One region of the Sediminibacterium sp. genome, then DNA from elsewhere that is predicted to be linked to it. Evidence: riboswitches for the same ligand, from Rfam matches in the RefSeq annotation. Region 1 holds a riboswitch; the other holds the start of a gene.
What was found. Region 1 has a riboswitch for S-adenosylmethionine ahead of ACTIEV_RS05550 (phosphoadenylyl-sulfate reductase). Riboswitches for the same ligand answer to the same signal wherever they lie in the genome.
Positions count from the first base shown of each region.

Region 2: another riboswitch for S-adenosylmethionine. It lies ahead of ACTIEV_RS02145 (cystathionine gamma-synthase); the one in region 1 lies ahead of ACTIEV_RS05550 (phosphoadenylyl-sulfate reductase).

Region 1 is NZ_JBHYCW010000008.1:92,507-96,934, reverse strand. It holds gene ACTIEV_RS05560 (TlpA family protein disulfide reductase) at 1-753, opposite strand, end outside; gene ACTIEV_RS05555 (nucleoid-associated protein) at 930-1,973, opposite strand; SAM riboswitch class I at 2,119-2,231, shown strand; gene ACTIEV_RS05550 (phosphoadenylyl-sulfate reductase) at 2,463-3,203, shown strand; gene cysD (sulfate adenylyltransferase subunit CysD) at 3,200-4,108, shown strand; gene ACTIEV_RS05540 (sulfate adenylyltransferase subunit 1) at 4,120-4,428, shown strand, end outside.
Region 2 is NZ_JBHYCW010000003.1:106,900-111,327, forward strand. It holds gene ACTIEV_RS02140 (homoserine dehydrogenase) at 1-356, opposite strand, end outside; gene ACTIEV_RS02145 (cystathionine gamma-synthase) at 363-1,544, opposite strand; SAM riboswitch class I at 1,719-1,833, opposite strand; gene uvrA (excinuclease ABC subunit UvrA) at 2,019-4,428, shown strand, end outside.

The sequences.
Region 1 (4,428 bases):
TTCTATATTATTAATATAACCCCTGATTAACTGGTATAGCGTTTTATCTTTTATACTATCATCAAAAAAGGATAAAAGTGTTGTTATTTCTTCTTTGCTAAAGTTTTCTTTTAACAGATAAAGTTGTTCTAATAAAAAAAATGAGTATGGGTATTTCCGGATAATTTTTTTATTGTATTTGAAATGATATGCTGAATCAAGCTTGTTTTTTGTATGTGAAAGAGTAATGTTTTTAAGAGCAATATCATTTTGAGGACTCAGGGATTTATGTGCGGTTGACAAGTCAACGAATTCATCTGGTAGAACTCTTTTTCCTAGTTTAGTATCTAAAGCATAGATATAAAAATAAAGCGCATTCATTCCTGACTCTATATAAAAGCTAGTCGAAAACACTCTTTTGTAAAAAGGGTTATGGTATCCTAAAACCCTTTCTAACTTAACACTTTGTCCCGTATTAACATTATATACACTGTCGTAATAAAAAATCAGGTAGGGTAAAGAAAGGTCATGAATAGATGGGTCAATTAAGAATTTGCTTTTATTAGATGAAATTTTAAGTGAGTCAATGACGATTCTCGTCTTACTGTTCTGCAGATATACTGTTTTATTTGAGAGATATGAAAAGCTTGCTTTGTTCAGATAAAAATTTAGTACGACAGGTCTAGAATAATTATTTATCAGCTTGTCTTTGCATTTCGTCAAGAATAGGGTTGTTATACAGGCAAGCGTAAATAGAGATAGAATTTTTTTCATGCACAAGAATAATTTAGGATTATTGAATACGGATGCATTATTCTTAGATGTAATATATTCAAAATTTCAAAAATCTCCTTCTTCTTTAATTATAGGAGACACCCCCAATTTCGAAGTGATTAATTATAAAGACTATAGTTTCACTTGTAGCTTGTAGCCTGCAGCTTGGAGCTTCCTCAGCTCTCCTCATCAAAAAAGATCTTGTAAAAATGCTTCCCACTCATTTCATCATACCCCTTTTCAATCAGGTCTCTTCTGCCATGAATATAAATGTGAAAGTTCTTGTCTAGTTTTAATACACTCTTGAAAACGCGTTGTTGTTTTTTGACTGCAGCTAAATGAATGTCAAAAGTGTCTTCAATGTTTACTTGTCTCGCCACTTCATATTGTTGTTTGTATTGAGTAAAACTATCGATTACTTCAGGGTGGTGTAAGACCTCAGTGGCAAATTCATTCAGATCAAAAGACTCTTTGGTACTGAAGTATTCAATGCTTTTGTTCAAATAGTCGATCTGATCAGCTTTATTCACTTCAAATTTTTCATTCAGCTCATTGCTGATGAATAGTTTACACATACCCAGAGCAGCATCTGTATGGTGATAACTATTCGATGTTCTGGTCACTTGTAAAAAATCATTCACCCAATATTGCGTATCCTGTTTATTCGTGTTATCTACTACACATACGACATATCCCTCTTCTCTATTTTTTTTGAAGATCAGACAGCCCTTATCCAGTTTATTGATGTTCACACCATCTTCTGCTATTACTTCCCAGCTTTGTCCGTGTGGGAACACTTTTAAAAAGGTTTCTTTTGTTTCACTTTTGAATAAACCAATGGCATCCACATATTCTGTTCCAAATGGGACCTGACTAAATCGGGCTATATACAATTCAACCTCTTTTACCCTGGCATGTGTGCTTTTATTGTAAAGAAAAGAAGCAAGTAGGGCAGATTGCGCAACAAAGCTTTTCGTATCGTCAAAGATGCCGGTAACATATTGATAAACCTCATTCAGTTCTAAACTGCTTAAGTGTGTGAACTGGTATTGTTCATGTTCATTGAAGGGTGATAAAAAATATTTAGTCAGCATTCCTCTTACGATCTCATCATTCAGGGTTAGTGGGTTGGTGGATAATTTCAGCTCTTCGCCACGTGTAGGGTTCCCGACTTTGTGAATGATCACTTGCTCCAGTTGAACGTCGTTAATATTGGTCATGCTGCAAAATAAAGGTTCTCTTGTGTGAGCAAGAAAAAAACTAACGAGCATACGGAAAATGATTTTACAATTCTTTTACAAAAAAGTCTACCAAATTTGTAGGAAATAAAAAATTGCCCTTATATTTGCCTTGCGTTCTTTACATCACTTATCCAGAAAGGCAGAGGGAATTGGCCCTATGAAGCCTTGGCAACCACTTCCGTCTCAGGTGGAAAAAGGTGCCAAATCCATCCCGATAAATATCGGGAGAGATAAGTCAGAAGTTTTTATATACAGCAACTGTAACTATATAAGGCACCTCTGACTGAGCATCGGAAGTGCCTTTTTTATGGATGTAACAGATGATGCAGTGACAATATGAACATGAATCAATACCATATAACCTTATCAAGCAACAGCTGCTTGTATCGAAAGCAGATCTGTTGTTGTTGTGTCTGTTGATCCATCCGTTTGTATCCCGATTGCCCGCCTTTTATTCATTGTATCATTATGTCAGAAATTTTTAATAGCCATATTGTGGCGCAGTTAGCGCAAGAGATCAAAGATCGCAGCATTGCTGAATCCATCAGTATTCTGTTGCGCAACTATCCCAATGCCGTTACCTTTTCTACCAGTTTTAGTTATGAAGATCAGGTGATCACAGATCTCATTCATCGTCATCATTTAACGGTATCACTGTTTACATTGGATACAGGAAGGTTATTTCCTGAAACCTATAGTACCTGGAGCCGGACATTGGAGTTTTATCAAACTATCATCAAAGCTTACTATCCCGACGCGACAGAGATCAGTGAATACGTGGAATCGAATGGTCCCAATGCATTTTATGAATCTGTTGCATTGAGATCAGCCTGTTGTCATATCAGAAAAGTAATGCCGTTGAAAAAAGCGCTACAAGGGCAATCTGTATGGATCACCGGATTACGTGCCGAACATTCTCCTGCACGTCAGGATCTGACAGAACTGGAATGGGATGAAGCCAATCAGATCATCAAGTATCATCCTTTGTTGTCATGGACAACCGAAGAAGTAAAAACCTATGTTCATCAACATAACATTCCTTACAATCCATTGCACGACAAGGGTTTTATCAGCATCGGCTGTGCACCTTGCACAAGGGCCGTTAAAGAAGGAGAAGATTTCAGAGCAGGACGATGGTGGTGGGAAGATAGCAGTAAAAAAGAATGCGGATTGCATTCGCATCAATCAACAAAAACAACAGAAGCATGAGTGTTTACAGATTAGATTATTTAGATCAGTTAGAGTCGGAAGCGATTCACATTATGCGTGAAGTAGCCGGACAATTTGAAAGACCTGCACTCTTATTCAGTGGTGGAAAAGATTCTATTACATTGGTACATCTGGCACTCAAAGCGTTTCGTCCGGGTAAGTTTCCTTTTCCATTGGTACATATTGATACCGGTCATAATTTTCCTGAAGCATTGGATTTTCGGGATGCGTTGGCAGAACGTATCGGTGAAAAACTCATTGTTCGTCAGGTAGCAGACACCATTCAAAAAAGACAACTTACAGAACCCAAAGGAAAATTTGCCAGTAGAAATGCGTTGCAGACCTATACATTACTGGATACGATCGAAGAGTTTGGCTTTGATGCTTGTATAGGTGGGGCGAGACGCGATGAAGAAAAGGCAAGGGCCAAAGAAAGAATTTTTTCTGTGCGTGATGAATTCGGACAATGGAATCCCAAACTGCAAAGACCCGAGCTATGGAATACGTATAACGGAAGAATTCATAAAGGTGAAAATGTACGTGTGTTTCCCATCAGTAACTGGACAGAATTGGATATCTGGAATTATATCAAACGAGAAAACATTGATCTACCTTCTATTTATTTCGCACATGAACGCACCGTATTACAATATGAAAATCAGCTGATTGCCTTATCGGAGTTCATTCAGGTAGAGGAAACGGATGTGGTGGTGACCAAAAAAGTGAGATACCGTACGGTAGGTGATATGACCTGTACTGCTGCAGTAGAATCCGAAGCTTCAGACATTAATGATATTATTCGCGAGATCACTGCTACTAAAACCAGTGAAAGGGGTGAAACAAGAATTGATGATAAAGTGAGTGAAGCAGCAATGGAAGACAGAAAAAAGAATGGATACTTCTAAACAACAACAAGATGGACTTACTTAGATTTATAACCGCAGGGAGTGTTGATGATGGTAAATCAACTTTGATTGGTAGATTATTGTATGATAGTAAATCGATCATGATCGATCATCTGGAGGCTTTGGAAAAACAAAGCAAACACAAGGAAGACGGAGAAATCGATCTGGCTTTGCTGACTGATGGCTTACGGGCAGAACGTGAACAAGGTATTACCATTGATGTGGCGTATAAGTATTTTGCTACGCCCAAACGTAAATTCATCATTGCAGATGCACCGGGGCATATCCAGTATACGCGTAACATGGTTACCGGAGCTTCC
Region 2 (4,428 bases), on a different contig from region 1:
GGCAATCCTGTTGCTTCTTGTAGTTGCAGTAAAGCAGGTAAGTTTTCTGCAATCATTTTTTTACTGGCACTGACTACTGCTTTTCCATTGTTCAAAGCAGTTGAAACAATTTCAAATGCAGCTTTAGCATCATCAATTACTTCTACAATCACATTGATCTCCGGGTCATTCAATAGTATTGTTCGATCTGTAGTAAAAAGAGAAGTAGGCGCATCTCTCTTTTTTTCAGGGTTACGAATACATACTTTTTTTATAGATGCTTTCAGTGATGGGGTTTGTTGTAAAACCTTGTAAAGACCTTCGCCTACTACGCCAAATCCAAATAATCCAATTGTTAATTGCTTGTGAGCTTCCATGATTGATTATGCTATTAATGTTGATGAGAATTGATGATTCAATGATGTTGATTTTTGAAAAGCTTGATCCAGATCCTGTATCAGGTCTTCTGTTTCTTCCAAACCAATGGATAAACGAATCAAACTATCTGATACGCCTGCAGCCCTTCTTTTTTCAGCAGGAATAGATTTATGAGTCATGTTAGCAGGATGTGAGATCAAGCTCTTGATACCGCCCAAACTTTCTGCCAGTTTGAATAACTGTGTCTGTGTTACAAAATCAATAGCGGCCTGTTCGGTGTCATTTTTTAAAGAGAAGGATACAATACCCCCAAAACCTTTTGATTGTTTTTTGGCGATGTCGTGATTGGGATGCGATGGCAATCCCGGATAAAATACTTTGTCAACAGCCGGATGTTGCTCCAAAAACTTAGCTACTTCAAGTGCAGATGCACAATGCTGACGAATACGTAAATGCAAGGTTTCAATGCCCCTGATCACCAACCAACTGTCGAACGGACCTAAAACAGCTCCACAGGCATTTTGCAGATACTTCAATCGGTCTCCTACCACTTTATCTTTGGCAACTACAATACCTGCAATCAGATCGCTATGACCGCCGAGGTATTTGGTAGCACTATGAATTACAATATCAGCTCCCAGTGAAAGAGGTTGTTGTAAGGCGGGTGAAGCAAAAGTATTATCCACGCAAAGTAAACAGGCATTGGCTTTAGCTACTTGTGCAATCGCGGCGATATCAGAAATCTTGAGCGTTGGATTGGTAGGCGTTTCCACCCATATTAGTTTTGTTTGAGGAGTAATGGCATCCACCACTTTGGCAATATCTGAAGTGTCGACATAATGTACTTTAATGCCAAACTGTTCATACACATTGTTGAATAAGCGAAAGGCACCGCCATAAATATCATCCACCGCAACTATTTCATCTCCTGTTTTCAGTAGTTTGATGACTGTATCGATAGCGGCCAATCCGCTGGCAAATGCCAATCCGGTTTGACCATTTTCCAGTTTTGCAATCAATGATTCCAATGTTGCGCGGGTGGGGTTGCCACTTCTCGCATAATCATATCCTTTATTCACACCGGGAGCATCCTGAACGAAAGTGGATGTTTGGTAAATAGGCACAGATATAGCACCGGTAAGTGGGTCAACAGGAATGCTGTGAATCAGTTGTGTTGCGTTGCTCATGTTAAACAGTTTTGTTCCTTTCTTTTGAAAGGGTGAATGATGTTGTTATATTTTTTTGTGCAACTGATCGAGAAGGAGTGGACTTAACTGATGAGCATAAAAAAGCTCATCTGTTAAGTCAGATGAGCTTGAAATATATAGAACGGCGAACCGTTTTGAATCAAACTTTACTCTGACTTATCTTCTCCCGCGTGAACGAGATCGGATTTGGCACCTTCATATCAACGAGTGATGATATGGGTTGCCAAGGCTTCATCGGGCCAATTCCCTCTGCCTTTCTTGATAAGTTGTTGTTTAAAGAACTGGTACAAATGTATAAGCAGCTTGGTCAAATTACCAAATTCTGTTTCAAAAAAAATAATTAATTCGCTGAAACCCTTTGCTAGAAAGGGTTTTAATTTCTACTTTTTTTCCTAACAGTCGTTCGGTTTCAACTTTATGGCTACTTAGATGTTCTTATCTTTACACATCATCATGGCAAAAAAGATCAGTAAGGAAGCAGTTATTCATCCTGTTCAGCATCAGGAAGAAACCATCTCCGTATTTGGAGCACGCGAACATAATCTGAAGAATATCGACATCAATATTCCTAAAAATAAGTTGGTGGTTTTTACAGGTGTGAGTGGAAGTGGTAAATCATCTCTTGCATTTGACACCATTTATAATGAAGGTCAGCGCAGATACATGGAAAGCTTTAGTGCTTATGCAAGACAATTCATGGGCGACATGGAAAGACCTGACGTGGATAAAATCACCGGACTATCACCCGTAATATCCATCGAACAAAAGACCACCAATAAAAATCCAAGATCCACCGTTGGTACCGTTACAGAAGTCTATGACTTTTTGCGACTTCTGTTTGCAAGAATCGGCGAAGCCTATAGTTATAATACCGGTAAGAAAATGGTGAAATTCAGCGAAGAAGAAATCGTTGAAAACATTTTCCAGAAATACAAACAAAAAAAGATCACTTTACTGGCGCCACTCATTCGCGGACGAAAAGGACATTATCGTGAACTGTTTGAAGATATCCGTAAAAAAGGATTTTTGAAAGTGCGCGTAGATGGCGAAATTATTGACCTTACACCTAAGTTACAGGTAGACCGATACAAGATCCACGATATTGAAGTGGTCATCGATCGTTTACAGGTAACTCCGGATATGAAAGTGAGATTGAGTCAGAGTGTACAACAGACTTTACGCATGGGTAAAGACCTGATGTTTTTGTTGTTGAATGACACACAAAAAACAGTGCAATACTCCAAGCAACTCATGTGTGAAGATACCGGTATCAGTTATGAAGAACCGTCTCCCAATGCATTTTCTTTTAACTCACCTTATGGTGCATGCCCGGTTTGTAAAGGTTTGGGAAATGTATATTCAGTGAGTATGGAAGCTGTATTGCCTGATCGCTCTCTTTCGATCAAAGAAGGTGGTATCGCTCCTTTAGGCGAACAGCGAGATGCGTATATGTTTAGGAATGTAGAGACATTGGCGAAAAAAAATAAAATCAGCTTAGATAAACCGATCAAAGACCTCCCAGAAAAATCACTCAATATTTTATTATACGGTAATCCTGAAGGCATTACAGAAGAGATCATCGATATGGATGAAGTGTCTGGCGGAATGCCTTATGATGGTGTATTTGAAGGAATCATCCCCATGCTGAAACGATGGTTTACGGGTACGAGCAGCAGTGAAACACTCCGCGAGTGGGTAGAACAATTCATGGAGTTAAAAACTTGTACAGAATGTAATGGTGCCAGATTAAAAAAAGAGAGTCTTTGGTTTAAAGTAGATGAAAAAAATATCGCTGAATTGAGCCATCTAAATCTGGATAAATTACATCAATGGTTTACGAATATTGAAAAGCGTCTCGATACAAAACAGAATGTCATTGCAAAAGATATTTTGAAAGAGATCAGGGAAAGACTTCAGTTTCTACTGGATGTAGGGCTTACTTATCTCTCCTTGAATCGTCCGTCCAGAACCCTGAGTGGTGGCGAGTCGCAGCGTATACGTTTGGCTACGCAGATCGGTTCTCAATTACAAGGTATCACTTATATATTGGATGAACCTTCTATCGGACTACATCAACGCGACAACCATCAGCTCATCAAAGCGCTTCAAAATTTGCGTGATATCGGCAATACGGTATTGGTGGTTGAACATGATAAAGACATTATGTTGGCAGCCGATCATCTGGTAGATATTGGTCCGCGTGCAGGTAGTTATGGTGGACAAATTGTTGCTGCAGGTACTCCAAATGAGGTATTGAATAGTTCTTCTGAAACCGCCTTATACTTGAATGGTAAAAAAAGTATTGAAGTACCTGCTGAAAGACGAGCCGGTAATGGTAAAGTATTGGAATTGAAAGGCGCTTCAGGGAATAACCTGAAACAAGTAAGCGTAAAATTTCCTTTGGGTAAATTGATTGTAGTGAGTGGAGTAAGTGGAAGTGGTAAGTCTACACTGATCAATGAAACTTTATATCCATTGCTCTCTAAACATTGTTACAATAGTCGAGTAACACCTATGGACTTTAAAAGTATCAAAGGTTTAGAGCATGTAGATAAAGTAATAGAGATCGATCAATCTCCTATTGGAAGAACACCAAGAAGTAATCCGGCTACTTATTGTGGGTTCTTTACGGAAATTAGAACCTTGTTTGCTTCTGTTCCTGAGGCAAAAATTAGAGGATACAATGCCGGACGTTTCTCTTTCAATGTAAAAGGAGGAAGATGTGATATGTGCGAAGGTGGAGGTATGCGTGTGATTGAAATGAATTTCTTGCCGGATGTATACGTGCATTGTGAAAAATGTAATGGAAAAAGATACAATAGAGAAACACTCGAAATACGATACAAGGGAAAATCCATCAGCG